Regions from separate parts of the Rhizobium sp. 42MFCr.1 genome, predicted to be linked through region 1. Evidence: riboswitches for the same ligand, from Rfam matches in the RefSeq annotation. Region 1 holds a riboswitch; the other holds the start of a gene.
The links. Region 1 has a riboswitch for S-adenosylmethionine ahead of C934_RS0115765 (O-succinylhomoserine sulfhydrylase). Riboswitches for the same ligand answer to the same signal wherever they lie in the genome.
Positions count from the first base shown of each region.

Region 2: linked by a shared signal. The riboswitch ahead of metA (homoserine O-acetyltransferase MetA) and the one ahead of C934_RS0115765 (O-succinylhomoserine sulfhydrylase) in region 1 are both predicted to bind S-adenosylmethionine.

Region 1 is NZ_KB897832.1:769-15,900, reverse strand. Features, by position in the region: gene phoR (phosphate regulon sensor histidine kinase PhoR) at 75-1,301, shown strand; gene C934_RS0115820 (substrate-binding domain-containing protein) at 1,500-2,534, shown strand; gene pstC (phosphate ABC transporter permease subunit PstC) at 2,683-4,164, shown strand; gene pstA (phosphate ABC transporter permease PstA) at 4,161-5,483, shown strand; gene pstB (phosphate ABC transporter ATP-binding protein PstB) at 5,498-6,313, shown strand; gene phoU (phosphate signaling complex protein PhoU) at 6,357-7,070, shown strand; gene phoB (phosphate regulon transcriptional regulator PhoB) at 7,107-7,790, shown strand; gene C934_RS0115790 (GcrA family cell cycle regulator) at 7,884-8,417, opposite strand; gene C934_RS0115785 (aspartate aminotransferase family protein) at 8,846-10,042, shown strand; gene argF (ornithine carbamoyltransferase) at 10,085-11,002, shown strand; gene C934_RS0115775 (Hsp33 family molecular chaperone) at 11,095-12,090, shown strand; gene apaG (Co2+/Mg2+ efflux protein ApaG) at 12,091-12,483, opposite strand; gene C934_RS0115765 (O-succinylhomoserine sulfhydrylase) at 12,684-13,868, opposite strand; SAM riboswitch at 13,914-13,992, opposite strand; gene C934_RS0115760 (2'-deoxycytidine 5'-triphosphate deaminase) at 14,065-15,132, shown strand, end outside.
Region 2 is NZ_KB897821.1:202,143-217,274, reverse strand. Features, by position in the region: gene C934_RS0106590 (DUF1868 domain-containing protein) at 1-399, shown strand, start outside; gene C934_RS0106585 (glutathione S-transferase family protein) at 411-1,058, shown strand; gene rpmF (50S ribosomal protein L32) at 1,215-1,400, shown strand; gene C934_RS0106575 (hypothetical protein) at 1,547-1,951, shown strand; gene phaR (polyhydroxyalkanoate synthesis repressor PhaR) at 1,955-2,527, opposite strand; gene C934_RS0106565 (acetyl-CoA C-acetyltransferase) at 2,763-3,944, shown strand; gene C934_RS0106560 (beta-ketoacyl-ACP reductase) at 4,013-4,738, shown strand; gene C934_RS35050 (hypothetical protein) at 4,735-4,887, opposite strand; gene C934_RS35045 (hypothetical protein) at 4,976-5,122, opposite strand; gene C934_RS0106545 (SIS domain-containing protein) at 5,264-5,992, opposite strand; gene nagA (N-acetylglucosamine-6-phosphate deacetylase) at 6,007-7,158, opposite strand; gene C934_RS0106535 (SIS domain-containing protein) at 7,158-8,189, opposite strand; gene C934_RS0106530 (GntR family transcriptional regulator) at 8,186-8,959, opposite strand; gene C934_RS0106525 (aldose epimerase family protein) at 9,072-10,094, opposite strand; gene metA (homoserine O-acetyltransferase MetA) at 10,220-11,143, opposite strand; SAM riboswitch at 11,179-11,256, opposite strand; gene C934_RS0106515 (ABC transporter ATP-binding protein/permease) at 11,407-13,233, shown strand; gene C934_RS0106510 (DUF5666 domain-containing protein) at 13,238-13,798, opposite strand; gene C934_RS0106505 (ABC-F family ATP-binding cassette domain-containing protein) at 13,993-15,132, opposite strand, start outside.

The sequences.
Region 1 (15,132 bases):
AGTTTGAAGATAAGAGTACGAGCCGAAACCGCGAGGGGCAGTTGGAAGACAAAGCGCCATGGACACGAAGCCTGATTGCACGCATTCGGCAGGAGCGTCCCGTCCTGCTCGTGGCTCTGCTGATCGCCCTGATTGTTCTGGCTGCAGGCGCAAACAAGTGGGTCGTGCTCGGTCTTCTGTTGCTAATGATCATCACGGCGTTGTGGCACGCGGTTCCGGCGGCCCTCCCGAAAGTCCAGCTGGAACCAGTTCCCGAGACTATCGAAGCGCCCGGGAACCGCTTGGCCGAGGTTGCCGCGACGCTTGCCGCGCTCGACATCCCCGTCATGGTGCTTTCCGGTGATGCCTCGGTGCTTTACCAGAACCGCGCGGCCGAAAAGGCTTTCGGCGAGGCCGCCATTGGTGCGCATATTTCCGCTCGCCTGCGCTCGCCTGGCATCCTCGACATGGTCAGCGAAACGATTGCAACCAACGCGCCGAACCAGATCGAGCACTCCGAACGCCTGCCATCCGAGCGCGTTTACATCGTCCGCAGCGCCCCCGTGGAGTTTGACGAACAGCAGCCGGCTGATGAGCGTTTCTTCGTGCTCTCCTTCCGGGACATTTCCGAGGTTCGCCGCATCGACCGCATGCGCTCCGATTTCGTCGCCAATGCCAGCCACGAGTTGCGCACGCCACTCGCGTCCCTGCGCGGCTTCATAGAGACTATCCAGGGCCCGGCGAAGAATGACGGCAAGGCGCAGGAGCGCTTTCTCGGCATCATGCTGGATCAGGCCACTCGTATGAGCCGTCTTGTCGACGACCTCCTGTCCTTGTCGCGGCTGGAACTCAAGTCACATATCGCCCCGGATCAGAAGGTCGATCTCGTTCCACTTCTCGGCCATGTGAGGGACTCGCTGGCACCACTCGCAAACGATGTCGGCGTTGAGATCGTGCTGCATCTTCCGCTGGGCAAGGCAGAGGTGCTTGGCGACCGCGACGAACTGGTCCAGGTTTTTGAAAACCTGATGGAAAATGCCTGCAAGTATGGGCAGGAGGGCAAGACCGTCGATGTGTTCCTGAAGAATGCACCGGGCGAGCCGGTGGAGGTCACGGTTGTCGACAAGGGACCGGGAATTCCGGCCGAGCATGTGCCGCGACTGACCGAGCGTTTCTACCGTGTGAGCATCGAGGACAGCCGCTCGAAGAAAGGCACGGGGTTGGGCCTTGCCATCGTCAAGCATATCCTGACGCGGCACCGCGCGCGCTTGATCGTCAAGTCGGAAGTCGGCAAGGGAACGAGCTTCACCGTGCGGTTTTGACATAAAACTGAGATCAATCGTGCGGGATCGCATTCTTTGTATAATGATTTCATATATTTAATCTGTCACAAATGTTTCGTGAAAATGACATAAAAGCTCTGGGCATCAGGGGCTAAAGAGAGCGGGCCGCTGATGAAGACGGCACTGCAAAGGCCGCTCAGGGCCGCACTCAGACCGCTATATGCCCGGGAGATTGTTATGAACGCTTTTAAACTCACGGTCGCAGCACTTGCCGCTTCCGCCGCTTTCGCTGGCGCGGCCGTTGCTCGCGACCAGGTTCAGGTTGCTGGCTCGTCCACCGTCCTGCCTTACGCCAAGATCGTAGCCGAAACCTTCGGCGAAACCTTCAAGGACTTCAAGACGCCGGTCGTTGAATCCGGCGGCACGGGCGCTGGCCTCAAGGAATTCTGCAAGGGCGTCGGCCCGGACACCATCGACGTTGCCAACGCTTCGCGTCCGATCAACGCCAAGGAACTGGACGCCTGCAAGGCAGCCGGCGTCACCGACATCCAGGAAGTGAAGATCGGCTATGACGGCATCGTCTTCGCGACCGACTCGTCCAACCCTGATGCCGCCTACGTCCCGGCCGACATCTATAAGGCTCTGGCTGCCCAGGTCGTTGTTGACGGCAAGCTCGTCGCCAACCCTTACAAGAAGTGGTCGGAAGTCAACCCGGCACTCCCGGCTGTTGACATTGCTGCCTACATCCCGGGCGAAAAGCACGGCACCCGCGAAGTCTTCGAACAGAACGTTCTTGCTGCTGGCTGCAAGGCTTCCGGCGCTCTCGACGTCATCAAGGCTTCGATCTCTGACGCCGCCGCTCAGACCAAGGCTTGCGTCGCAGTCCGTAAGGACGGCGCTGCTGTCGACATCGACGGTGACTATCCGGAAACGCTGGCACGCATCGCTGCCAACAAGACCGGCGTTGGCGTCTTCGGCCTTTCCTTCTATGAAAACAACGCCGACAAGCTGAAGGTTGCGACGGTCAACGGTATCGTTCCGTCGACCGAAACCATCTCCGACGGCACGTACCCGGTTTCCCGTCCGCTGTTCTTCTACGTCAAGAAGGCACACCTCGGCGTCATCCCGGGCCTGAAGGAATACGTCAACTTCTTCGTATCCGAACAGATGATCGGACCGGACAGCCCGCTCGTCGAGTACGGCCTCGTTGCCGCTCCGGACGGTGAGCGCGACGCGATCCGCAAGGGCGTTGAAGACGGCAAGACTATGTAATGACTTTGCCGGCGCGATCACCAGATCGCGCCGGCTTTGCCTTGTTCCGCCAAGTCGGGACGGGGTCTGAACTTCTGCAAGTTTGAGAGCCGGATCGGTCCGCCTGCCGTTTCCGCTTTTGGGGTCAAAGGGCCTGGGACCTAATCGAATGGGTACATCCATCATACTCTTGTGTCTCGTGGTGCTTGGCGCCGTTGCTTTCATCGCAGCGCGCAGCCGTGCTACGGCACTTGCCGGGGGCAAGTCCTCCGCGCTGCATTCGCGACCGGGCTACTATGGCGCCTATGCCGCCATCTGGGCGGTGCTGCCGGCACTTATCGTGCTGTGCGCCTGGCTGGCGATCAGCCCTTCGATCATTGAGTCTTCCGTCCGTGGCACTTTCCCGGATGACGTCAAGGCGCAGCCGGCCGCGCAGCAGAACCTGAATTACGGGATGGTCAGCGCGATTGCGCGCGGCTTGCCGCTCCTCACCCCGGAGGAGATCAGCGGTGCAGCCAGCGATCCGGCTGGCCTCCAGGCAAAGCTTGCTGCAAAGGGCGTTCCGCTGGCCGGCCAGCCGCAGCCATACATGATAGACGCAGCGCAAAAGCTGAACGAAGAATCGGCTTCCAGCCGCCTCGTCATGACGGCGGTCGTCCTCATCCTTGCCGTTGCCGGCGCATTCTATGCGCTTCGTGAAGTCGCTCCGCGATTCCGTGCACGCAACCGCGTCGAACGTGTCATGCTTTGGGGCCTGCTCCTGGCGTCCTCGATCGCCATCCTGACGACGATCGGTATCGTTCTGTCAATGCTGACGGAAGCCGCGCATTTCTTCGCGGTCGTTCCTGCTGCAGACTTCTTCTTCGGTACGGTCTGGGATCCGCGCTTTGCTGGTGCCGGCGGCTCGTCCTTCGGGCAATTCGGCCTGATACCGCTGCTGCTAGGCACGCTTTACATCGGCTTCGTTGCGATGCTGGTGGCGGTGCCTGTCGGCCTGTTCGCGGCGATCTACATGGCGGAATACGCGGCCCCCGCGGTGCGATCGATCGCAAAGCCGCTGCTCGAAGTGCTCGCTGGTATTCCGACGATTGTTTACGGCTTTTTCGCCCTCGTCACGGTCGGCCCCTTCCTCCGCGACCTGTCTTCGCAGGTAAACGGCCTCCTTACCGGCAATTATGCGAACTTTATTCAGGCACAGAGCGTTCTGACAGCGGGTATCGTCATGGGCATCATGCTGATCCCATACGTTTCGTCGCTCTCCGACGATATCATCACCGCTGTGCCGCGTGCGCTCCGCGATGGTTCGCTCGGTCTCGGTGCGACGCGTTCGGAGACAATCAAGAAGGTGGTGCTTCCCGCGGCGCTGCCCGGCATCGTCGGCGCGCTTCTGATGACTGCATCGCGCGCCATCGGCGAAACCATGATCGTGGTGCTGGCGGCGGGTGTCGCAGCGCGCATCCAGATCAACCCGTTCGAGCCAATGACGACAGTCACTGTCAAGATAGTCAATCAGCTCACTGGTGATCTGGAGTTCACCTCGCCGCAGACGCTGGTTGCCTTCGCGCTTGGTATCACGCTGTTCTTCATCACGCTTTGCCTCAACATCTACGCGCTCTATATCGTGCGCAAATACCGGGAGCAGTACGAATGACGGATATTGTTTCTCCGGGTCAGGGCGTTGTCGTTTCGAAGGCGCCTGAACGTCGCGACATCGGCCTCAAGCGCCGCTATGCCGCCGAGCGCCGGTTCCGCATCTATGGAATCGCTGCGATCTCCTTTGGCTTGATCTTCCTGGCGGTTTTGCTGACGAGCGTCGTCAGCAAGGGCTACACGGCCTTCCTGCAGACGGCGATCACGCTGCCGATCGAGTTCAGCGAGAAAACCATCGACCCGAACAACAAGCGCGCAACGGATCCGTCCGTGCTGATCGCGGCCAATTATTCGGTTCTCATCCGCGACGCGATGGTCAAGACGCTGAACCTCAATGCATCGAGCCGTCCCGAGGTGCGTGACGCGACCGCTATGATCTCCAAGGGCGCGCCGATCCAGCTGCGCGACATGGTCGTTGCCGATCCGTCGCTCATCGGCAGGACAGTCAACATCACCCTGCTTGCAGACGCCAACGTTGACTCCGCCAACAAGGGTCAGATTGACCTCAAGGTCGACGAGAAGAACCGCAAGGTGAACGACAGGCAGGTTGGCTGGATGAACCAGCTGGCGGAAACCGGTGCGCTGCACAAGAAATTCAACACCGGGCTCTTCGTCAACGGCAACTCCAGCCGTCCCGAGGCCGCCGGTCTTGGTGTCGCCCTGGTTGGCTCGCTTTATCTGATGTTGATCGTGCTCGTCCTTTCCCTGCCGATCGGCGTTGCCGCTTCGATTTACCTCGAGGAATTTGCACCGAAGAACAAGCTGACGGACCTGATCGAGGTCAACATCAACAACCTCGCGGCGGTTCCCTCCATCGTCTACGGTCTGCTCGGTCTTGCTGTTTTCATCAACTTCGCCGGCCTGCCGCGTTCAGCGTCGCTGGTTGGTGGTCTGGTACTGACCCTGATGACCTTGCCCACGATCATCATCGCGACCCGCGCAGCGCTTCGCGCCGTCCCGCCATCGATCCGCTCGGCCGCGCTCGGCCTCGGCGCCTCCAAGATGCAGATGGTCTTCCACCACGTCCTGCCGCTTGCGATGCCCGGTATCCTGACCGGCACGATTATCGGTCTGGCGCACGCGCTCGGGGAGACGGCGCCGCTGCTTTTGATCGGCATGGTCGCTTTCGTCGCGAATGCTCCGGCGACGCCCATGGAGCCTTCGACGGCCCTGCCGGTGCAGGTCTACATGTGGGCCAATGAAGCCGAGCGCGCCTTCGTCGAGCGGACCTCCGGCGCCATTATCGTCCTGCTCCTATTCCTGATCCTCATGAACCTCGGAGCCATCCTCTTGCGTCGTCGCTTTGAGCGCCGCTGGTAAACGGAGTAAACATTATGAACATGTTGACGGAAGCAGCAGTTGAGAAAGCGGTTGATCAGAAGATGAACACCATTCCCTACAAGATGATCGGCCAGGACGTCTCCGTTTACTACGGCGAGAAGCGCGCGCTGTTCGACGTGAAGCTGAACATCCGTGAAAACACGGTGACCGCCCTGATTGGCCCATCCGGTTGCGGCAAGTCCACCTTCCTGCGCAGCCTGAACCGCATGAACGACACGATCGACGGTTGCCGCGTCGCTGGCAAGATCACGCTCGATGGCGAAGATATCTACGATCCGGATATCGACGTTGTGGAGCTTCGCGCGCGTGTAGGCATGGTGTTCCAGAAGCCCAACCCGTTCCCGAAGACGATCTACGAAAACGTCGCCTACGGTCCGCGTATCCATGGGCTCGCCAAGTCGAAGGCCGACATGGACCAGATCGTCGAACACAGCCTGCAGCGCGCCGGCCTCTGGAATGAGGTGAAGGATCGCGTTCACGAAGCCGGCACCGGTCTTTCCGGTGGTCAGCAGCAGCGCCTCTGCATCGCCCGCGCCGTCGCCGTCAGCCCCGAAGTCATCCTGATGGACGAGCCATGCTCGGCACTCGATCCGATTGCAACGGCCAAGGTCGAGGAGCTCATCCACGAGCTCCGCGAGAACTACACGATTGTCATCGTGACGCACTCGATGCAGCAGGCCGCCCGTGTTTCGCAGCGCACAGCCATGTTCCACCTTGGCAACCTCGTCGAGGAGAATGACACCGACAAGATGTTCACCAACCCGGACGATCCGCGCACCCAGGACTACATCATGGGCCGCTTCGGTTGATCGGCCGTCTCGGTAGCACTTACGATATTCAAGGATGAGCCCTATGGCATCGACACATATCTTTTCTGCCTACGACGATGATTTGAAGTTCCTGTCCCGCCGTATCTCGGAAATGGGCGGCTTGGCCGAGCAGATGGTCTCGGATGCAGTACGCGCGCTCGTAAACGGCGATACGGTTCTTGCCCAGAAGGTCATCTCGGACGATGTGATCCTCGACCACGCGGAGCGCGAGATCGGCGACAAGGCGATCGTCACGATCGCCCGCCGCCAGCCGATGGCGGCCGATCTTCGCGAGATCATGGGCTCCATCCGCATCGCGGCAGACCTGGAGCGCGTCGGCGACCTGGGCAAGAACACTGCCAAGCGCGTCATTGCCGTACAGAGCGCCGGCGTGCCGCGCAAGCTCGCCCGCGGCCTCGAGCACCTGTCCGAGCTCGCCCTCGTCCAACTCAAGGAAGTCCTCGACGTCTACACGAGCCGTGCTGCCGACAAAGCAAAATCGGTCCGTGAGCGCGACGAGGAAATCGACGCGATGTACACCTCGCTGTTCCGTGAAATGCTCACCTACATGATGGAAGATCCGCGCAACATCACCAGCTGCACGCATCTTCTGTTCTGCGCCAAGAACATCGAGCGCATCGGCGACCACGCCACCAACATTGCCGAAACGATCTACTACATGGCCACCGGTGCCCAGCCGGAAGGCGAACGTCCGAAGGACGATACCGCCAACACCGTCGGCGCAGTCACTGAATAGTCATTCCGCGACCGCGCCCCCAGGAGACCGAAACGAATGATCCCTAAAGTAGCTGTCGTTGAAGACGAAGAAGCGCTGAGCGTGCTTCTCCGCTATAACCTTGAGGCCGAAGGCTTTGAGGTCGATACCATCCTGCGCGGCGACGAGGCCGAGATCCGGCTTCAGGAACGCACGCCGGACCTTCTCATCCTCGATTGGATGTTGCCGGGCGTGTCTGGCATCGAGCTCTGCCGCCGCCTGCGCATGCGGCCGGAAACCGAGCGCCTGCCGATCATCATGCTGACCGCCCGTGGCGAGGAAAGCGAACGGGTTCGCGGCCTCTCGACCGGTGCTGACGATTACGTCGTCAAGCCGTTCTCGACGCCGGAGCTTGTCGCTCGCGTCAAGGCGATGCTGCGTCGTGCCAAGCCCGAGGTGCTCTCGACGCTGCTGAAGTGCGGCGATATCGAGCTGGATCGCGAGACACACCGCGTTCACCGCAAGAGCCGCGAAGTCCGCCTCGGCCCGACCGAATTCCGCCTTCTCGAGTTCTTGATGGCATCGCCCGGCCGCGTCTTCTCGCGCTCGCAGTTGCTCGACGGCGTCTGGGGTCACGACATCTATGTCGACGAGCGTACTGTTGACGTCCATGTCGGCCGCCTGCGCAAGGCTTTGAACTTTTCCAACATGCAGGACGTCATCCGCACCGTGCGCGGTGCCGGCTATTCGATGGAAGCCTGATCCTTTCAGGCGAGAGCCTGAAAGGTCTTTCCAATACAACGAAAAACGGGCCCGCGAAGGCCCGTTTTCTTTATTCCTTATCCGGCTTCCGGGTCAGGCGACCCGGTTAGCGGCCTTGCGGCGCTCGTTGACCGGCTGGTAGGCCATGCGCTGATGATACGTGCAATACGGGGAAGAGTCCGGGGACTCGCAACCGCAGAAGTGGAAGTCGTCATTGAGCGGATCGCCGACCGGCCACTTGCAGGTGCGCTCGGTGAGTTCGGTGAGGCCAAGGCGGCGAGAAATCGGAACGATTACATTTGCGGCCGGACGGAAGCGGACTTCCTCCACCGTATCGATTTCGATCTCTTCCTTGAGCATCGTCGCGCCCTGTTGGCGGGTAACGGTGCGTGTGGTGATCCGCGAGGCGTAGTTCGTGGCGCGGGGCGCCGAAGTCGTGCGCTTGGGGGTTCTGACGGTGGTCGTCGAACCGCCGGCCTTGGCACGGCCGGGCAGACTCAAACGATGGACTTTACCAATGACGGCATTACGACTTACACCGCCAAGTTGTGCTGCGATCTGGCTGGCGCTCAGGCCTTCGGACCACAGCTTCTTCAGTTTTTCAACGCGCTCGTCTGTCCAGTTCATGCCCCTGTCTCCGCCTTATTAGCGTTGGTGTAGGCAGAATCCTTCACCGTTGCCACGGACGTATCCGAGGCAAGAAACGCTTACTCAAATTTTGGTGACTAGTTCCGCCGCATGCAGCCTAGTAATTGAGTTTTAACCTAGTGTGAGGCCGACTCCGTGACAAGAGTCGGTTGAATCTCGGGGAATCGATTTTCAAGTTTTCCCCAACTTGCTGGGCGTGAGAGTCATTTATGCAACATAGTTGTTGATAGGTCGAGCGCCTCGGGATGGCTGCTTGACGCATGCAGCGAAACCTCAGTTTTGTTGACATTGCAGTGCGAAAAGTAAATAGTGCTGCTCGCCGCCGAAAGGCGGCATTTTTAATTTTCCGGACCTGCTTTCCTTAGCCGGAGTCCGGCTGCTGATGATTGCTGATAGGAGATCGCGCCATGGCTGAAGCCGCGCTTTACGACACCTACTCTCGTGCCCCGCTGCGGTTCGAGCGAGGAGAAGGCGTGTGGCTGATCAGCGAAACGGGCGAGCGATATCTTGATTTCGGCGCGGGCGTTGCCGTCACCTCCGTTGGCCACAGCCATCCGCATGTGGTTGGCGCGCTGAAGGAGCAGGCCGACAAGGTCTGGCATCTGTCCAACATCTATGAGATCCCGGGTCAGGAAACACTGGCAAAGCGGCTGACCGATGCGACCTTCGCCGATAAGGTGTTCTTCACGAACTCCGGCGCGGAAGCCTTGGAATGCGCGATCAAGACCGCGCGCCGCTATCAGTTTTCCAAGGGCCATCCCGAGCGGTTCCATATTATCACCTTTGAAGGCGCCTTCCATGGCCGTACGCTGGCGACGATTGCCGCCGGTGGCCAGGAGAAATACCTCGAAGGCTTCGGTCCCAAGGCGCCTGGCTTCGATCAGGTGCCGTTCGGTGATCTCGATGCACTCCGCAGCGCCATCACAAATGAAACGGCCGCGATCCTCATCGAACCTATTCAGGGGGAAGGCGGCGTCCGCCCGGCGACGAACGAGTTCCTGAAGGCACTTCGCGCGATCTGCGACGAGCATGGTCTGCTGCTGATTTTCGATGAAGTGCAGACCGGCATGGGCCGCACGGGCAAGCTCTTTGCGCATGAGTGGTCAGGCGCTACCCCCGATATCATGGCGGTTGCCAAGGGCATCGGCGGCGGCTTCCCGCTCGGAGCCTGCCTTGCCACGGCAGAGGCCGCTTCCGGCATGAAGGCCGGCACGCATGGCTCCACTTATGGCGGCAATCCGCTCGCCATGGCAGTTGGCAGTGCCGTGCTCGACGTGATCCTCGCGGAGGGCTTCCTGCAGCAGGTGCGTGACGTCTCGCTGGTATTCCGCCAAGGGCTGGCCTCGCTCAAGGATCGCTATCCTGATATCATCGAGGATATCAAGGGCGAGGGGCTGCTGCTCGGCGTCAAGGCCGCCGTGCCGTCCTCCGAACTGCTGCAGGCGATCCGTGACGCCCATCTGCTCGGCGTACCCGCTGGCGACAATGTCATTCGTCTTCTGCCGCCTCTGGTCGTCACTGCTGACGAAGCCCGCGAGGGCCTTGCCCGCCTCGAACGCGCCGCCGAAAGCGTGCGCGCTGCGAAGGTCAAGAAGACGGCTTAATGAATAGTGCCTGTCGGAAGGCGGGCGTGATAGGTAACGATAATGGCTTCCCCCAAACACTTCCTCGATCTCTCCGCCGTCGCGGCATCCGACCTACGGCTCATCATGGATGACGCAATCTCGCGCAAACAGGCCTTCAAGGCCGGGCAGGGCGACAAGCCGCTATCAGGCAAGATGCTGGCGATGATCTTCGAAAAGCCCTCGACGCGCACCCGCGTGTCCTTCGACGTTGGCATGCGCCAGCTCGGGGGCGAGACGCTGTTCCTGTCGGGCACAGAAATGCAGCTTGGCCGCGCCGAGACGATCGGTGACACGGCCAAGGTGCTGTCGCGCTATGTCGACGCGATCATGATCCGCACGACTGATCATGCCCGCATGCTGGAGCTCGCCGAGCATGCAACCGTTCCTGTCATCAACGCATTGACGGATGATACGCACCCCTGCCAGATCATGGCTGATGTCATGACCTTCGAAGAGCACCGCGGCTCGATCAAGGGCAAGACGATCGCCTGGACCGGCGACGGCAACAACGTGCTGCATTCGTTGGTCGAAGGAGCCGCGCGTTTTGGCTACCGCATGAATATGGCGGTGCCCCTTGGTTCCGAGCCAAAGGATCACTATCTGAACTGGGCCCGCAATGAGGGCGCCGAAATCATGCTTTACCATGATGCAGACCGTGCGGTCGCCGGCGTCGATTGTGTGGTGACCGATACCTGGGTCTCCATGAATCAGGAACATCGGGCCCGTGGTCACAACGTATTCCAGCCTTATCAGGTCAATTCGGCTTTGATGGCGCAGGCCGACAAGGATGCATTGTTCATGCATTGCCTGCCCGCCCATCGTGGTGAGGAAGTTACGGACGAGGTGATCGACGGCCCGCAATCCGTGGTCTTCGATGAAGCGGAAAACCGTCTTCATGCGCAGAAGTCGATTCTTGCTTGGTGCCTGGGCGCGATCTGAACCATACTGGACGCCACGTTTGGCCGGAAGGCCCGGTGGCCGTGCGAGCGGATGGACACCCTTGTCTGCCGCTCTCAGACTAGGAGAAGACCATGGCAGAACCTGCAGCCACCCTCGGCGAATTCAATTTCGCCGGCGATGATCATGTCGTTCCGTTTCAGGTTGAGGGACTGGATGTGCGCGGTCGCGCCGTCCAGCTCGGGCCGATGCTGGACGCGATCCTCGAGCGCCATCGCTATCCTGCGCCCGTCGCGCGGCTTCTTGCCGAAGTCGTTGTGCTGACGGTGCTGCTCGGCACGTCGCTGAAATTTGAAGGCAAGTTCACGGTCCAGACCAAGGGCGACGGCCCGGTGGACCTGCTTGTTTGCGATTTCTCGACGCCTGAGAACGTGCGTGCCTACGCACGCTTCAACCAGGGCCTCCTCGACAGGGCCGTTGCGGCAGGGCAGATCGAGCCCGAACAGCTTCTCGGCAAGGGCATGCTGGCCTTTACGATCGATCAGGGCAAGTTTTCCCAACCCTACCAGGGTATCGTTGCGCTCGACGGTGCGACCCTTGAAGAGATTGCCGGCACCTATTTCCGCCAGTCTGAGCAGATCCCGACGCGGGTGCGTCTTGCTGCTGCCGAACTCTTCGATCGCGACGACGCGGGCAAGCCGCGCCACCGCTGGCGGGCTGGCGGTCTTGTCGCCCAGTTCCTGCCGGAAGCGCCGGAGCGCATGCGCCAGCCGGATCTTCACGGCGGCGACGGCGATAGGACTGGCGGCACCCACAAGGAAGACGATGCCTGGATGGAAGCCCGCTCGCTCGTCGACACGATCGACGCCGACGAACTGACGGATCCGCAAGTCGGCACCGAGCGGCTGCTATATCGTCTGTTCCACGAGCGTGGGGTTCGCGTCTACGAACCGCGCGAGGTCTTCGATCGGTGCAGCTGTTCCCGCGAAAAGATCAAGGGGGTGCTGAAGGGCTTCTCGGCGGAGGAAATTGATGCCAGTCAGGAAGACGGCGCAATTTCGGTCACCTGCGAATTCTGCTCGACGACCTATCGTTTCGAAGTGGAAGAGGTGGCAGAGCCTGCGGAGTGATCAGTTCAGGACTCTCAGCAGCCCTGGCGAATCCAGTGAGAAGGCGGGTATTTCGACATTGAAAAGCTCGCCTTCGTCCGTTTCCATCTGGTAGTGACCGAACATCAGCCCCGACGGCGTATCCAGCGGGCAGCCCGAGGAATATTCATAGGTATCGCCGGGCGCGAGCCGCGGCTGTTCGCCCACGACGCCGGCGCCCGTGACCTCATCGACGAGGCCGTTCTGGTCGGTGATGTTCCAATAGCGGTTCACCAGTCGCACGGACTTGTCGGAATTGTTGCTGATGACGATCCGGTAGCCCCAGACATAGCGATCGTCTTCCGGATCGGATTGCTCCTCCAGATAAAAAGGTTCGACGACGACTTCAATGTCTCGTGTAAGGGCGCGGTACATGCCTACACCATAGTCAATATACGTTACCGGTATCTTATACGACAGCCGATCCGTCAATAAACCGATAGTCGATCACGTCCGTAATGCCTGTAAAGGCAAGAAGTTTCGCCACTTAAGCCTGACTTTGACCTGTCTTGGGTGGGGCAAAGCAGCATGTGGCGGTCGGCCGGATTTGCGTCGATCCGGCCGATGTCGGCTGATCAGGCGTTCACTTTTGCGAGAGCCTGGGCGAAGTCCTCGATCAGGTCGTCCGTGTCCTCGATGCCGGCGGAAAGACGAACGGTACCGCCGGAAATGCCGAGCTCCGCCCGTGCTTCGTCGGTCAGGTTCTTGTGCGTCGTCGTAGCCGGATGCGTGATCAGGCTCTTGGCGTCGCCCAGATTGTTGGAGATCTTGACGACCTGCAAGGCGTTTTGGAGCGCGAAAGCTGCTTCCTTGCCGCCCTTGAGTTCGATGGCGACCAGTGTCGAGCCACCCTTCATCTGCTTGGCGACGATGTCGGCCTGCGGATGATCGTTGCGGCCGGGATAGATGACCTTGGCGACCTTCGGTTGATCGGCCAGGAAGTCGGCGATCTTCGATGCGTTTTCGGTCTGCTGCTTGACGCGCAGCGGCAGCGTCTCGAGTCCCTTCAGCAGCGTCCATGCCGTGAACGGCGACATGGCCGGGCCGGTGTGGCGGTAGTAGTCCTGAAGGTTCTCGTTGACCCATTCCCGGTCGGAGAGGATGACGCCACCGAGGCTGCGGCCCTGGCCGTCGATGTGCTTGGTGGCCGAATAGACGACGATATGGGCGCCGAGCTCGAGCGGCTTCTGGAAGATCGGCGTGGCGAAGACGTTGTCGACCACGACCTTGGCGCCGATCTGGTTGGCGAGCTTGGCGACGCCGGCAATGTCTATCACCTCGAGTGTCGGATTGGTCGGGCTTTCCAGGAAGAACACCTTGGTGTTCGGGCGGATCGCCTTTTCCCAGTTTTCCAGATGGCGACCGTCGACCAGCGTGCATTCGATACCGTATTTCGGGGCGAGCGTCTCGACGACCCAGCGGCAGGAGCCGAAGAGGGCGCGGGCGGCAACGATGTGGTCGCCGGCCTTCACCTGGCAGAGGATTGCGGCGGTGACGGCTGCCATGCCGGAGGCCGTGGCGCGGGCTTCCTCTGCGCCTTCCAGTGCGCACATGCGCTTCTCGAACATGTCGTTTGTCGGGCTGCCGTAGCGAGCGTAGATATAGCCTTCCGTTTCGCCCTTGAAGCGCGCTTCGGCCGCTTCCGCGCTCTCATAGACGAAGCCCTGCGTGAGGTAGATGGCTTCCGAGGTCTCGCCATATTGCGAGCGCAAAGAACCGTCGTGAACGAGTTGGGTTGCGGGGCGCCAAGTCTTGCTCATGAATCACCACTTTCAAACAACAAAAAAACCGGCCGCGAAAGCAGACCGGTTTTGCACCCGGTCCTTTTAGCCACTTGTTTAACGTGGCTGCAAGCCGACCGGCCAAATCACCACGGGATAAAAGTGCAATACTGCCGTTCTATGCTTGCGTCAATTCCTTGAGTTTGGTTTTGTCTCCCGCGAATATGGATGGGGCATGATGGCTCGCGAAACAGGAATTTTGGCGGATCGCGCGATAGCCGCGCTCTTTGAGGCGGGACGTCTCACCAGCGAGCGCGATTTGGACCACGACCAGATCCAACCGGCAAGCCTTGACCTCAGGCTTGGCGCGAAGGCATTCCGCGTTCGCGCGAGCTTCATGCCGGGTCCTTCCCATTTGGTGTCCGATAAGCTCGATCGCCTCAGCCTCCACGTCGTCGACCTCAGCGAAGGCGCCGTGCTGGAGACCGGCTGTGTCTATATCGTTCCCTTGATGGAGCGCCTCGACCTGCCGGCCGACATGTCGGCCTCGGCCAATCCCAAAAGCTCGACCGGACGTCTCGATATCTTCACCCGCGTCATCACCGACTACGCGCAGGAGTTCGACAAAATCCCGGCTGGCTACTCCGGCCCGCTCTATCTCGAAATCAGTCCGCGTACTTTCCCGATCGTCGTGCGTCGAGGCTCGCGCCTGTCGCAGATCCGCTTCCGGGTCGGCCATTCGATACTTGGGGAGCCGGAATTGCTCGCGCTCCACGATGCCGAAACGCTGGTCGCCAGCAAGCTGCCGAACGTCTCCGGCGGCGGTATTGCCCTGTCGATTGATTTGGCCGGCGACAAGGATGGACTGATCGGCTACCGCGGTAAGCACCACACTGCAGTCGTCGATGTCGACAAGAAGGCGCAGCACGACATCTATGACTTCTGGGAACCTCTCTATAGCCGCGGTCGCAACGAACTGATCCTGGATCCGGACGAGTTTTATATTCTCGTCTCGCGCGAAGCCATCCATGTGCCACCGCACTACGCGGCAGAGATGACCCCCTTCGATCCGTTGGTTGGCGAATTTCGCGTGCATTATGCAGGCTTCTTCGACCCCGGCTTCGGCCACGTCCCCGCCGGCGGCCGCGGCAGCCGCGCCGTGCTCGAGGTCCGCAGCCACGAGGTTCCCTTCATCCTCGAGGACGGCCAGATCGTCGGTCGCCTCGTCTATGAGCATATGCAGGAGCACCCCGAGAGCCTCTACGGCTCCGGACTCGGCTCCAACTATCAGGCCCAGGGCCTG
Region 2 (15,132 bases), on a different contig from region 1:
ATCGAGCGCATGAGCGAGATCTTTCTGGATCGGCTGCAATCCTACGAGCCACCGGGCCCGTTTGAGGTTGAAGTCACCGAGGTCACGCCGGTCGGACTTACGGTGGACGGCATTACCGCAGCGGACCGGCGGACCATGAAGGAATGGCGGGATGCGTTCGCCCCTGTGTTCGGCTACCGGCACCCGGATCATGACACCTATGCGTTCCACGTCACATTCTGCTATCCGATCGCAAGGCTGCCGGAAGCGGCGCTCCGGGCATGGCAGGCGATGCTCGATGGCGCGCTTGCCACACTGCGCGAAACCGCTCCGGTGATAGAATTGAAGCCTCCGGCCTTCTGCTCTTTCGACGATATGAACCATTTCGAGGAGCGGCTTGTGTTCGCGCCTGCAGCGTAAAGGGAGATTTCATGGACAAGCTCACGCTCTATATCGGCAACAAGAACTATTCGTCCTGGTCGCTTCGGCCATGGATCGCCATGACGGCCGCCGGCATTCCCTTCGAGGAGGTGCTGGTTCCCTTCGATTTTCCCGCCGGCAATCCTCGCTTCAGGGAGTTCTCGCCAACGGGGCAGGTTCCTGTGCTTCTGCACGGCGAGGTTCGTGTCTGGCAGTCACTGGCGATCATCGAATATGTTGCCGAGCTCTTCCCGGAAGCCGGGCTATGGCCAAGGGAGCGTGGGAAGCGAGCGGTCGCGCGCGCTGTTTCCATGGAAATGCTTGCGGGTTTCGGAGCCCTGCGGAACGCCTGCCCGATGAATATCCGGCGGCCGAAGGGCAAGATCGCGCTTGCTGATGGGGTCATGGCCGATGTCGCCCGCATCGAGACGATCTGGCGCGACCTGCGCGCCCACTCCGGCGGGCCGTTCCTTTTTGGCGGTTTTTCAGGCGCCGACGCGATGTTCGCGCCAGTTGTCAGTCGTTTCGATGTATACGACCTGGTATCTGCCGGCGACACGCTCAGTTATATTGCAGCCATCAAGGCGCATCCCGCCTGGAAAAAGTGGGAAGAGGCGGCGCGATCCGAGCCCTGGATTGTCGAGGAAGACGAGGTCTGACCCTTGAATCGCAGGAATCTCAAAAAATAAGCTTGGGGACTGGTCAAGCCCCCTCAAGGCATGTATAAGCGCGCAAAATTTCCGAAATCGCGATACGTCGTTTCGGCCGCCAGTCTGGCCGTAGGATGTGTTTGCCCGTGAAGTGGAGTAAGAGAAATGGCTGTACCGAAGAGAAAAACGAGCCCGTCCAAGCGCGGTATGCGCCGCTCTGCCGACGCGCTGAAGGCTGCGACCTACGTTGAAGACAAGAACTCCGGCGAACTGCGCCGTCCGCACCATATCGATCTGAAGACCGGTATGTATCGCGGCCGTCAGGTTCTGACGCCGAAGGAAAGCGCATAATACATTTGCGCTCTGTCTGAGTAAGACTTGCGAGGTCGGCCATGTGCCGGCCTTTTGCTTTTTCCGACGACAAATACATTCTTTGGATGGCTTGAAGTCACGCGGCGATTTACGGCACTATTCTCTCGCTGGGGGAGATTTGCCACATGTTCAATGCTGTGCCGCTGATGGTTATTCCGTTCATTCTCTACAATATGTCGATGCTGGGCTTGATGGGCGGCGGCGGGCTTCCATCGCTCGAAAACGATGTCATCGTTTTGTCGATGATTTCGGGGGCCATGTGGAGCATGTCGCTCGGCGACCTCTTCATCGTCATCGCGCTTGCAGTTCTGTTCTTCGAAATATTGAAGGCGACCCGCAATGACGGCAGCCTTACCAATCACATATTGTCGATGCTCGTCTTTATTGCCTTCCTGGTCGAGTTTCTCCTCGTCCAGGATGCGGCCACCCAGGTTTTCTTCATCCTGATGACGATTGTGTTGATCGATGTGATTGGCGGCTTTGCCGTATCTATTCGCACCGCCAGGCGCGATGTTTCGATCGGGCTCTGACGCTTAGAGACTATCGAGTTTGTTCTGAAGGGCGCGCAGCTGTTCCTTCAGCTCGTCGATGTCCTTTGCTTCCGCCTTGCGGCTCTCCTTGGCCGGCGGCGTCATGAACGGTGAAAACATCTGCATGGCCTGCTGGAACATCTCGGTATTGCGACGGACCTGGTCTTCGACCAGCTGCATCGGCAGTTGCAGGTTCTTGCCGATCGGCGTTTCGCCGAAAGCGCGCGTGACCTGCTCGCGCATCTGCGCCTGCTGTTCGGTAAAGGCGCGCATGGAGTGTTCCAGGAAGCTCGGAACGACCATCTGCATCTGGTCGCCGTAATAGGTAATCAGCTGGCGGAGGAACGAGATCGGCAGGAGCGTGTTGCCCGTCTTGGATTCCTGTTCGAAAATGATTTGTGTCAGTACCGAGTGGGTAATGTCGTCCCCGCTTTTTGCATCCTGGACCGTAAAATCCTCCCCCTTCTTTACCATCTCCGCCAGGTCTTCCAACGTTACGTAAGTGCTGGTGCCTGTGTTGTAGAGGCGGCGATTGGCGTATTTCTTGATTACGATCTGCCCGTCATTCTTCGCCATATCAGTCTCCCGAAGCCCGTCTGATTGTTATGGAAATTCCTCCACGGAGGAATGTAGACGCAAACGAAGCCCAGTGACAATCTCTTTGTGCGATGCGGCAACCCCTTTTGCAGCAGAGATAATTTGCCCCAGCGTAAGCAGTGCCTAAAATTGAATGTTAGCGTCTTGTCGTTTGACTTGGCGCTGAAGCTTTGTCAGTTTCCTCTGTATCTGATGGAGTTAACAGGAGATCGTCATGTCGAGTTCATCCATCGTCATCGCTAGTGCAGGCCGCACAGCCGTTGGCTCATTTAATGGCGCGTTCGCCACCGTTCCGGCCCATGAACTGGGTGCGGCCGCGGTCAAAGGTGCGCTGGAGCGTGCAGGCGTCGATGCCAGCGAAGTCGATGAAGTCATTCTCGGCCAAGTTCTTCCGGCTGGCGAAGGCCAGAACCCGGCCCGCCAGGCCGCCATGAAGGCGGGCGTTCCCAAGGAGGCGACGGCATGGGGCGTCAACCAGCTCTGTGGCTCCGGTCTTCGGGCGGTGGCGCTCGGCATGCAGCAGATCGCGCTCGGTGACGCAAAGATCATCGTCGCCGGCGGTCAGGAGTCGATGTCGATGGCGCCGCATGCTGCGCATCTGCGCGGCGGCGTCAAAATGGGCGACATGAAGATGGTCGACACCATGATCAAGGACGGCCTGACGGACGCCTTCTACGGCTATCACATGGGCATCACCGCCGAGAACATTGCCCGCCAGTGGCAGCTCTCCCGCGAGGAGCAGGACCGCTTTGCCGTCGCGTCGCAGAACAAGGCGGAAGCCGCGCAAAAGGCGGGTCGCTTCGCCGATGAAATCATTCCGTACGTTATCCAGACACGAAAGGGCGACGTCACTGTCGATGCCGACGAGTACATCCGTCATGGTGCGACGTTCGAATCGATGGCCAAGCTGCGTCCTGCCTTCGACAAGGAAGGCACGGTGACCGCGGCGAATGCCTCGGGCCTGAATGATGGCGCTGCTGCAGCCGTGCTTATGACTGAAGCTGAGGCCTCCCGTCGTGGTATCCAGCCGCTCGTCCGCATTGTTTCCTGGGCTACGGCAGGCGTTGATCCGCAGGTCATGGGAACCGGACCGATCCCAGCGTCGCGCAAGGCGCTGGAAAAGGCGGGTTGGTCTGTCGGCGATCTCGATCTGGTCGAAGCAAACGAAGCCTTTGCCGCGCAAGCATGCGCGGTCAACAAGGACCTCGGCTGGGATCCTTCGATCGTCAACGTCAACGGTGGCGCGATCGCGATCGGTCACCCAATCGGCGCGTCCGGCGCGCGGGTGCTCAACACGCTCCTCTTCGAGATGAAGCGCCGTGGCGCCAAGAAGGGATTGGCGACGTTGTGCATCGGTGGCGGCATGGGCGTCGCGATGTGCTTTGAAGCTCTTTGAACAGCAGGCAATCCAACCATAACCTGAGCCCCGCAGGATAGCGGGGCCTTCAAATGAGGGAGCTGAACATGAGCAGGGTGGCTGTTGTCACTGGTGGTACCCGCGGCATTGGCGCCGCGATTTCCGTCGCACTGAAGAATGCAGGCTATGCAGTTGCCGCCAACTACGCGGGCAACGACGAGAAGGCGAACGCCTTTCACAGCAGGACAGGCATTCCCGTCTTCAAATGGGATGTTTCCGACTATGCATCATGCGGTGAGGGCATCGCGAAGGTAGAGGCTGAACTGGGTCCGGTCGACGTCCTTGTCAACAACGCCGGGATCACCCGGGACGCAATGTTCCACAAGATGACGCCGCAACAGTGGCACGAGGTCGTCAACACCAACCTCACCGGACTCTTCAACATGACGCACCAGGTCTGGGGTGGCATGCGCGACCGAAGCTACGGGCGGATTGTCAACATCTCTTCGATCAACGGCCAGAAGGGGCAGATGGGGCAGGCGAACTATTCGGCGGCCAAGGCCGGCGACCTCGGCTTCACCAAGGCACTTGCGCAGGAGGGTGCAGCCAAGAACATCACCGTGAATGCGATCTGCCCGGGCTATATCGGGACGGAAATGGTTCTCGCAGTTCCCGAGAAAGTCCTCAATGAACGGATTATTCCGCAGATTCCGGTCGGCCGCTTGGGCGAGCCTGAAGAGGTTGCCCGCTGCGTCGTCTTCCTGGTTTCCGATGATGCGGGTTTCATTACCGGATCGACGCTCAGCGCCAATGGCGGCCAGTTGTTCGTTTAGCGGATGGAGGCTGTAAGGCCGTTATCGTGGCTCTCGATCTGCTGCGAATAGCGGCCTTGCTGGCTGCGCGTATCGTACGGATTCAAGTATGCCGCATAGGTCGCCATGGCGATCGTCAATATTGCGGCTGCGCCGATAATTCTGGTCATGCCCTGCACTCCGAATTCCCCACGGCCCATTGGTCGTTCAAACCGGTGTCGATATTGGGGCGGATTTGAGGAATTATTAGGCTGTCTTTCAGCCCTTTGGGTGACGCCTTGCCTTAGCCCTGACCGGCACCTTTTGCATTGCGCGATCTTCGCCGCGAAGAGCGGCAGCGGCCGTTGTCACGAATGCAGCCGCAATCAGGATGGCGACCGCGGAATTCAAGATAATCTGCGTCATGGGACCGTTCCTTTCCAAGTCGGCGGGACGTAGCTTGCCGCTGTTCTTGAAAGAAATATGCGCCTCACTCGCACGGTCCGGTAGATTGAACTTTGGCGACCGACTGTCGGCGTGGCGTTGACAATCGGGCGCCGCGCTCTCCTAGAGGTGCGGATTGCGCGGTCGGTATTTTGACACCAGCCGCTGATTCACCGCTGCCGCGCCCGGCATGTTGGCGCTGAGATAGATCGGTGCGTCGCCGCTCTTCGCCAGCTCCGAAGCAACCTCTGCGAAGATCGCGTTGAGGACCGTTGCACCGATCGCCGTGGAAACCGGCCCGACTTTTAGCTCCGTGCCCGGGAGCGCTATCACGGCATCGCCAGGGGGAAGACCGTTGTCCAGTACGATATCGGCGATGTCGGCCAGCCGCCGCCGGCCGTTTGCAATCGCACTCGAATAGGAGACCGACGTGATGGCGATCACCTTGGCGCCGATTTCGTGGCCATAATCGGCAGCTTCGATCGGCGCTGCATTCACGCCGGAGTTCGATGCGATGATGATGACGTCGCCGGGCTGCATCCCATAGCGCTCCAGTACCGGCCGCACCAATCCTTGCGTACGCTCGTAAACGGAACTGATTACGGCGCCTTCGTGCAGCATTGCGGAGCCGACGAGGACCGGGATCGTCAAGGCGAGGCCGCCTGCTCGATAGTGGAGCTCTTCCGCCAGCATATGCGAGTGCCCGGTGCCGAACACATAGACCCGCTTGTCGTTGTGGGCGGCTTCCAGGATCGCTCTGGCCGCCAAAGCCATGGGCTCGGCGAGTTCCGTCTTCAAAGCCTCGAGCCGGCCAATCAGATTGGAGAAATAAGCATCGGTGATCGCGGTCATCACATCCTCGCTTTCTAGGCGGCTTCACCGCTGATGAAGGTCCGTGTGACCTCCAGGGCGTCGGTGAGATGCACCAGGTCGGCCCGGGCGCCCGGTGACAGGTGGCCGCGGTCGTCAAGGCGCAGGAAGCGCGCCGGGTAGAGCGTCGCCATGCGAAGGGCCTCGGCGAGAGTCAGTTCCAGATAGGTAATCCCGTAGCGGATGGTGGACGCCATATCGACATCGGAGCCCGCGAGCGTCCCGTCCGAAAGAACCAGCTTCGAGCAGAACCCGCCCCTTTCGCGCCGAACCGTACGACCGTTCAACGTGAAAGAGTCTTGCTCCGATCCAACCAGCGACATCGCGTCGGTGACGAAAAAGAGCTTGCCCTCGCCCCGCTTGGCACGAAGCGCGGTTCGAAGCGCCTTCGGATCGACATGATGGCCGTCGGCGATGATGCCGCACCAGACCGAGGGGTGATCGATGGCCGCACCGACCAGACCGGGCGCCCGGTGGCCAAGCTGGCTCATGGCGTTGAAAAGATGGGTGACGCCACGTGCGCCGGCATCGAACCGTACCTCTGCCGCCTCACTGGAGCAATCGGAATGACCGATGCTGACGGTGACGCCGGCTTCGCTGAGTTCGCGCACCTGTTTCGACGTGACCTGTTCGGCCGCCATCGTTACCAGCAGCGTGCCGATCGCCTCCTTGGCCACAATGAACGCCTTCACGTCCCTGTCTTCGACCGGGCGCATGAGCTCGGCAAGGTGTGCTCCCTTGCGGGCAGGCGCCAGATGCGGGCCCTCGAGGTGCAGACCCGCCACGCCGCGGTTCGACTTGACGGCTTCCTTGGCTGCCTCGATTGCTGCTGCTGTCGCCTCCGCGGTATCGGTGATCAGCGTCGGCAGCAATGCAGTCGTTCCGTAAGGGCGATGACCTTCAGCAATCATGTACATGGAGGCTGGCGACGGCTCGTCGTTGAGCATCCGGCCGCCACCGCCGTTCACTTGCGCATCGATGAAACCTGCGGAAAGCACGCCGCCTTCAAAGCGCGTGTGCTCACCGTCAGGAAGGTCGCCTGCCGCCGCAATCGCCTCGACACGGCCGTTCGAGACAATGAGCGCCTTGTCGTCGTGGAAGCGCTGACCGTCGAAGATCCGCGCGCCGGAGAAGATCTTGCGAACCATCACATCGTCTCCGTGACCTTGAGCAGGTTGGCCGGCTTGTCGGGGTCGAATCCTTTCCGACGGGTGACCGACTCGATCAGGCGGTAGTAGACGAGCAGCGAAACAAGGGGATCGAGCAATCCGCTGCCGGTCGTGGGCACCTGGACATTGATGCCGGAAACCGGCTTGGCCGAGAACGGCACGGTGGTGGCGCCCAGCTTTTGCAGTCGCTCCAGAGCCTGCACGTTATTGCCGAAGGCCGGATCATCCGGCGTGAAGGCGACGATCGGGAAGCCTGGCTGAACAAGGCGCATCGGACCATGCATCAGCTCGGCAAGGGAGAAGGCTTCTGCATGCAGGCCTGCCGTCTCCTTGGCTTTCAAGGCTGCCTCAAGGGCGATGGCGAAGGCAGGACCGCGACCAGCGGTGTAGAGTGAGCTGGCGTTGAATAGGACGTCCTCTGCGGCCTTCGTATCGATGCCGCTGGTTGCCTGGAGGGCATCGGGCAGCTTTTCAAGGGAGGCATGCAGATCGCGCTTGCCGCTGATGGCGGCCGTGACACCGGAAAGCGCGGCGACCGAGGCGATGAAGGACTTGGTCGCAGCTACGCTCTTTTCGGCGCCCGCATTGAGCCCGAGAACGATGTCGGCCTGCTTGGCAAGCGGACTATCGGTGACGTTGACGACAGCGATCGTCGTTGCGCCGCCGCGTTTTGCCGCATCCTGCAAGGCAACGATGTCGGGGCTCGCGCCGGATTGCGACACTGTGAAGTGGATGCCACCCTTCAGATGCAGCGATGCGCTGTAGACCGAGGCGATCGAAGGGCCAACCGATGCGACTGGCACGCCACAGGTAATCTCGAACAGGTATTTGAAGAAGGTCGCGGCGTGGTCCGAAGAGCCGCGCGCCGCGGTCGTCACGACGCTCGGAGCGCCCGATGCAAACAGCTTTGCAATTTCGTCGAGGACGGGCCTTTCTTTCTGCAGCAGCGTTGCGACGACCTCCGGCGACTGGCCGGCTTCCTGCAACATTAGCGACGGGCTTTCACTCATAGGTCATCTCCGATTCTCAATTCCGCAACAAAATCATATGCATCACCACGATAGTGGGAGCGGGTGTATTCAACGACACGCTGGTCCTCCAGACGCGACACACGTTCGATCAGCAGTGCGGGCGCGCCGGCATTCACGTTAAGCGCAGCGGCCGACGACGGATCGAGTGTGACCGCCGTCAATCTCTGCAGCGCTCGGACCGGGCGGTGGCCGTTCGCCGCGAGCGCTTCATAAAGAGATCCCTCGCCGCCACCGCCTTCGCCGAGAAACTTTATCGGCACGACAGCGCGTTCGATGGCAAGCGGCAGCCCGTCGGCAAGGCGCAGACGATCGAGGCGAAGAACCGGTTCATCAAGCCCAAGGCCAAGCAGGAACGCCTCTTCCGGAGATGGCGTGTTGACCGTCCGAGACAAGATCCTTGCGGCCGGAGCGCGACCGCGCGAGCGCATGTCGGCAGAAAACGACGAGAGCCGCCACAGCGACTGTTCCATTCGCTCGACCTTGGCGGAAACGAAGGTGCCGCTTCCGTGCCGCGACTCGAGCGTGCCTGAATTCATCAGGTCGCGATAGGCGGTCCGAACGGTGACACGCCCGACCTTCAAGGCTTCGGCCAGATCGCGCTCGCCGGGGAGCGCCGTTCCGGGCTTCAGCAACCCTTCCTGGATCAAACCGGTCAGCGCCTGTGCCAGCCGCTTGTAAAGCGGCCCGGTCAACGCCTCGTCGCGCAGGCCACGGCTGTTCAGTTCCGCTATCAGACTGGTTCTATCCATCTCGCAATAATAGAACCTATTTAGAACCAATCGCAAGCAAGAAATGACGCGCAAAAAAAAACCCCGCAGGAAGCCTGCGAGGGTTGGCTCATTCGAGAACAAGGCGAGAGCGTTAGCTCTTCGAGAAAATGTAATCCGTTTCCTGACGCAACACTTCACCCGGGCGCAAAACGGCATCGGGGAAGCCCTCGTGGTTGATCGCATCCGGCCAGATCTGTGTTTCCAGGCAGAAGCCGGCGAAGGGACCATACTTGCGTCCATCGAGGCCTGGCACAGGCACGTCGAGTTTGAAGCCGGCGTAGAACTGTACGCCGGGCTCCGTGGTGCGAACTTCCAGCGAAACGCCTGAGTTCAGGCTGCGGGCAAGCGCGACGGAGCGCTTTGCGGTGCGTTCGGTGGAGAGGCAGAAATTGTGATCGTAGAGCGCCTGTTCGCTACCGTCGAACCGCTTCATGGGCGACATCTCGCGGAAGTCGAAAACCGTTCCGGCGACGGGCCGTACCTCTCCGGTCGGGATCTGCAACTCATTCGTCACGAGGTAGCCGTCGGCTGCAATCATGATGTCGTGGCCGAGCGCATCGTCGCGGCCGTCGAGGTTGAAATAGGCATGCTGGCAGACGTTAGCGATCGTCGGTTGATCGCTCGTCGATTCGTAGGTCACGGAAAATTCGCCGTTGCCGTGTACCCGGTACGTCGCCTGGATGGTGCAGTTGCCCGGATAGCCGCCGCGACCGTCGGGATCGACGATCTTCAACACGACGCGGTCGGCATCATGCTCGACGATTGTCCAGTTCCGCTTGGCGATGTTGTCCTTGCCGCCGTGAAGATGGGTAACGCCCTTCTCGTTGAGATCGAGTTGATAGTTCTTGCCATCCAAGGTGAACTTGCCGCCGCCGATGCGGTTTGCGCAGCGCCCAGGCGTCGCTCCAAAATAAGAGGAGTGGGCGGGGTAGCTGTCAAAATCGTCGAAGCCAAGCAGCAGCGGCGCATCGTGACCGTCAAGGCGGAGATCCTGAATGACGGCGCCCCAGGTGATGATCTTGGCGGTCAGCCCGCCACCCTTGATCTCGACACGAAAGACAGTCTCGCCCGACTGGGTTTGCCCAAAAACTTCCCGTTTCAACATTTCCGCCATAGCGACCATCCAGATATATCTTTAATTGAGGCAGGGAACCTGCCCCCATTTGCCGCAAACCGCAACGGGTGTCGTAAAAAAGAAGCACGGTCAGACTAGGCGCGGCCGCTTAGCATCGGCTTCTGTCAGTTGCCCTTGCCGATGTCGTTGAGATCGTAAGGTGTCGTCTGGTAGATCTCGTTGATCCAGTTGCCGAACAACAGGTGCGCGTGGCTGCGCCAGCGATTTTGCGGCGCCAGCGACGGATCGTTGTGCGGGAAATAGTTGTGCGGCATCTTGATCGGCACGCCGGCATTCACGTCGCGGAAGTACTCGTCCGAGAGCGACGTTGAATCGTACTCCACATGATTGAACATATAGAGCCGCTTGCCCTTGCGTTCATGCACCAGGCAGACGCCCATTTCGCTGGATTCCATCAGGATCTCCAGGTCTGGTGACTTTTCGATGTCGCTGCGGCGAACCTCGGTCCAGCGCGACACGGGCACTTCGAAATTGTCGGAGAAACCGTTCAGGTAGACCGACGACGGCTTCAGATTCCGGTGTCGGTAGACACCGAAGGCCTTCTCCTTGAGTTCGTACTTCGGAACGCCGTGGAAATGATAGATCGCGGCCATCGCGCCCCAGCAGACGTTCATCGACGAATGGACGTTGGTTTCCGTCCAGTCGAAAATCTGCTGCATTTCACCCCAATAGTTCACGTCCTCATAGGGCAGTGTCTCGATCGGCGCGCCTGTTGTGATGAAGCCGTCGAACTTGCGGTCCTTCACTTCCTCCCACGTCTGGTAGAAGGCGAGAAGATGGTCTTCCGAGGTGTTCTTTGCTTTATGGTTGCCCACGCGGATGAGCGAAAGCTCCACCTGCAGCGGCGAAGCGCCGACCAGGCGGGCCATTTGCAATTCCGTCTTGATCTTGTTGGGCATGAGGTTGAGAAGCCCGATCTGCAGCGGCCGGATGTCCTGACGGATTGCCGCCGTCTCGGTCATCACGCGTACGCCTTCCTGAACCAGGGTTTCAAACGCAGGCAAGGTATCGGGGATCTTGATGGGCATTGCGGTCACTCGATCAAAGAAACGAATATATCGCTATCGGTCCGCACGCGGCCCTTTAGCAACTTCTTTAACGTGGCTGCAAGCCGGCCGGCCAAATCACCACGGATTGCCTTAAATAGCGCCAGTCGGGCTGCGAATCAATTGCTCATACGAAGAGTGGGGTCGATGCGAAGTCACTCACACGTTAAAGGTTGCTAGAATCTGTTGGTGGACACAGCGAATCACCACGTTTATTGAAGTAGAATGACGACTAGGGACGCGTAATGGCAGATGACCTCAAAGGCAGGCCAAGCATTCAAGGGCAGGACAGAGTAGGATACGACCTGAGCCTGGGCTATCGCTTGAGGGTCATGTTCTCGGCTTTCTGGCATTCGCCCGTGCGGGGAAGGGTCTTGGTGATCGCTACTGCGCTGATCGCCATCATTCTTGCGACCGCCTATGCAACCGTCATTCTCAACCAGTGGAACGCGCCATTTTACGACAGCATCGCGCGGCGTGATCTGCCCGGCTTCTTCCATCAGTTGAAGGTCTTCGCGTTGATCGCCGGCATGCTGCTGCTGCTCAACGTCGTGCAGGCCTGGCTCAATCAGATGACCGCGGTCTACATGCGCGAAGGCCTGACGCGTGATCTTGTCAACCAGTGGCTTCAGCGCAAGCGTGCGCTTCGGCTTTCGGCCAGCGGCCTCATCGGCGTCAATCCCGATCAGCGCTTGCACGAAGACGCCCGCAACCTCGCGGAAAGCACCACGAGCCTGATGATCGGGCTGGTGCAGGCGACGATCCTGCTGATCAGTTTCATCGGCGTTCTGTGGGATCTCTCAAGCGGCTTTATCTTCCGTTTCGGCACGCATTCCTTTTCCATTCCGGGCTATATGGTTTGGGCTGCGATCTTTTATGCGGCGTCCGCATCGATTCTCAGCCAACTGGTGGGCCGCAAGCTTGTAAAGCTCAATGCGGATCGTTTCTCGAAGGAAGCAGAGCTTCGCTTCGCGCTGATGCATGCCAACGAGAACATGCCGGCGATTACCGTGGCACGCGGCGAGGAGAATGAGCAGAAACGTATCGACACCGACATCAGTGCGGTGCTTGCCGTCATCAAGCGGGTGGCGATGGCCAACGTCAACCTCACCTGGGTATCGGCCGGCTACGGTTGGCTCGTCGTTGTCATCCCGATCATTGTTGCCGCACCCGCCTACTTCTCCGGCGGCCTGACGTTTGGCCAGCTGATGGTGTCCGTGGGCGCCTTCAACCAGGTCAACACGGCCCTTCGCTGGTATGTCGCGAATTTCGGTCCCATCGCCGAATGGCGCGCCACCCTGATGCGCGTCACCGATTTCCGGCAGGCGCTCACCAGCATGAATGACGAGATCAATATGAAGGGAACGATCAAGTACGAACGGAACCCTTCCGGAAACCTGACGCTGGAGCATGTCCGGATCGCCGCCAAGATCGGTGAGGACATCGACCAGTGCGGTGGTTTCCGCATGCACGAAGGCGCGGTGACGATCAAGGCCGGCGAAAAGGTCATGATCAACGGCGACCACAACGTGAATCGCAAATTGCTCTTCCTTGCGCTTTCCGAGCTTTGGCCGTGCGGCGGCGGCAAGATCGGCTTGCCGCCCACGGACGACATGCTTTTCGTCCCGCAATCGGCCTACATTCCGGGTGGTACCCTTCGCGAAGCATTGGCGTTTCCGGAACCCGTGGACGCCTATCAGAATGCCGATGTCGTTACGGCGCTGGAAAAGGCAGGTCTCCAAAATCTGGTTTCCCGGCTTGATACCCGAGCCCGCTGGGACAAGCTGCTTGACTCAGACGAGCAGCGGGCGATCGGTTTCGCTCGCCTGCTTCTCGTGCGGCCGAAATGGATTGTATTCGACGAAGTGCTGGAGGGCATGGAGCCGGAATGGCAATCGACGATGATGCAGGTCCTCGCTTCCATGCCTGAGGCAACGATGATCTACATCGGTCGGTCAGACACATACGTCGAGACTTTCAAGCCACGCGTTCTGCATCTTGAAGCGCTGCACGCGAAGCCTGAGATGAAGGTCGTGGCAAAGGCGCCGAACGCGCCGGCACCAGCACTCTGATCACTTACATCGGCGGTACGGCGCCGTTTGTGCCGACCGTGACATTCGCCGAGGACACAGTGCCGTCCGCAGCTTTTTCACCCATTACGATCACGCGCGCTCCTGCGACAAGATCCTTCTTTCCCGCAGGCGCGATGGTAACGATGGGTGTATCGTCGGCAATGGATATCGTCTTTTCCTTGCCCTGATAGGTGAGCGTGATGGTGTGGCCGTCGACTGCCTTGACGGCCTTAGCCACGGTTGCGTTGGTCATCGTGCTGTTCGGCTTCAGGTCCCAGGGGCGACTGCCTTCTCCGGTGCCTTTCATGGCTGCTGGAAAGATCAGCACTTCTAGAGCACCATCGCCGCCATCGGCTTTCGGCAACGAGGCGACGCCAACGAAATCCCCTGGCTTGATGTCTTCCACGGAAGCCTTCCTGATGCCGCGGACCTTCCAATCCGGCTTCAATTTTACCGTCTGCTCGGTGCCCTCTCGCGTTTTCACCACCAGCGTGTTGCCGTTCAGGCTTTCGATCGCACCGCGCACGCGTTGCGCCTCCTGGGCAAGCGCGCCGTGTGACGCCATAGTGAGGAAACCCGCGGCCCAGACGAGCCCGGTCAATGCGTTGAGATTGTGTGGCATGATCTGCATCCTTGCCGTCGTACGAACTGCGGCTACGGGGCGCAGCTTAGTCCCGCCGGTCGAAGGCTGACGAATCAATGAAAAGTGAAGCCAGATTGCCCAGCAACAGATGGGGCGGAATGGGAGGGTGTGCTGTCTCAGCCCTCCAACTCCTCCCGCAGCATCTCAAGCTCCAGCCATTCCTCCTCCATCTTCGTCAGGCTGTCGCGGAATTTCTCCATCTCGGCCGCTAGGCGATTGAACGTGGTGGGGTCTTTGCTGAACAGGCTGGGATCTGCCATCCGCTCTTCGCGCTTGGCGATTTCGGCTTCCGCCTTGGCCATTTCCTTCGGAAGATTTTCGAGCGCGAACTTCTGCTTGTAGGAAAGCTTGCCTTTTCCTTTTGCCGTTTCGGCGGAAGCGGCTGCCTCCTGCGGCTTCGCTCGTTCGGCCGCCTTCTCGGCCTTCCGTCGCTCGTCGATAGCGCCCTTTCGTTGTGCCAGCATGTCCGAATAGCCGCCGGCATACTCGATCCAGCGACCGTCAGGTGCATCCGGCACAGCCGGCGCGATTGTCGACGTCACCGTGCGGTCGAGGAAATCGCGGTCGTGGCTGACGAGAATCACGGTGCCGGGGAAGCCGGCGACGATTTCCTGCAGCAGATCCAGCGTCTCGATATCAAGGTCGTTGGTCGGCTCGTCGAGGATCAACAGATTCGCCGGGCGCGACATGATGCGGGCCAGCATCAGCCGTGCGCGCTCGCCGCCTGAAAGGTTCCTGATCGGCGTGCGTGCCTGCTCGGGCTGGAACAGGAACTCCTTCATATAGCCGGTCACGTGCCGCTGCTCGCCGTTGACGAGGAGGTTCTCGCCGCGGCCATCGGTCAGGTAATGGGCGAGCGTCTCTTCCGGATTGAGGTCTTCGCGCTTCTGATCCAGCGTCGCGATTTCCAGATTGGTCCCGAGCTTGACCGTGCCGCTGTCCGGCAAGAGCTGCCCGGTCAGCATCTTCAACAGCGTGGTTTTGCCGGCGCCGTTCGGGCCGACGAGACCGATGCAATCACCGCGATGCACGCGGATGGAAAAGGGAGCGACGATCGGCCGGTCGCCGAAGGTCTTCGTGATCTTCTCGGCTTCGATGACGAGCTTGCCGGACTCCTGCGCATCGGAAACCGTTGCCTGCACGGTGCCCTGCGGACCTTTGTGGCCGCGATACTGAGTACGCATGGTCTGCAGTTCGCCAAGCCGGCGCATGTTGCGCTTGCGCCGGGCCGTGACGCCGTAGCGCAGCCAATGCTC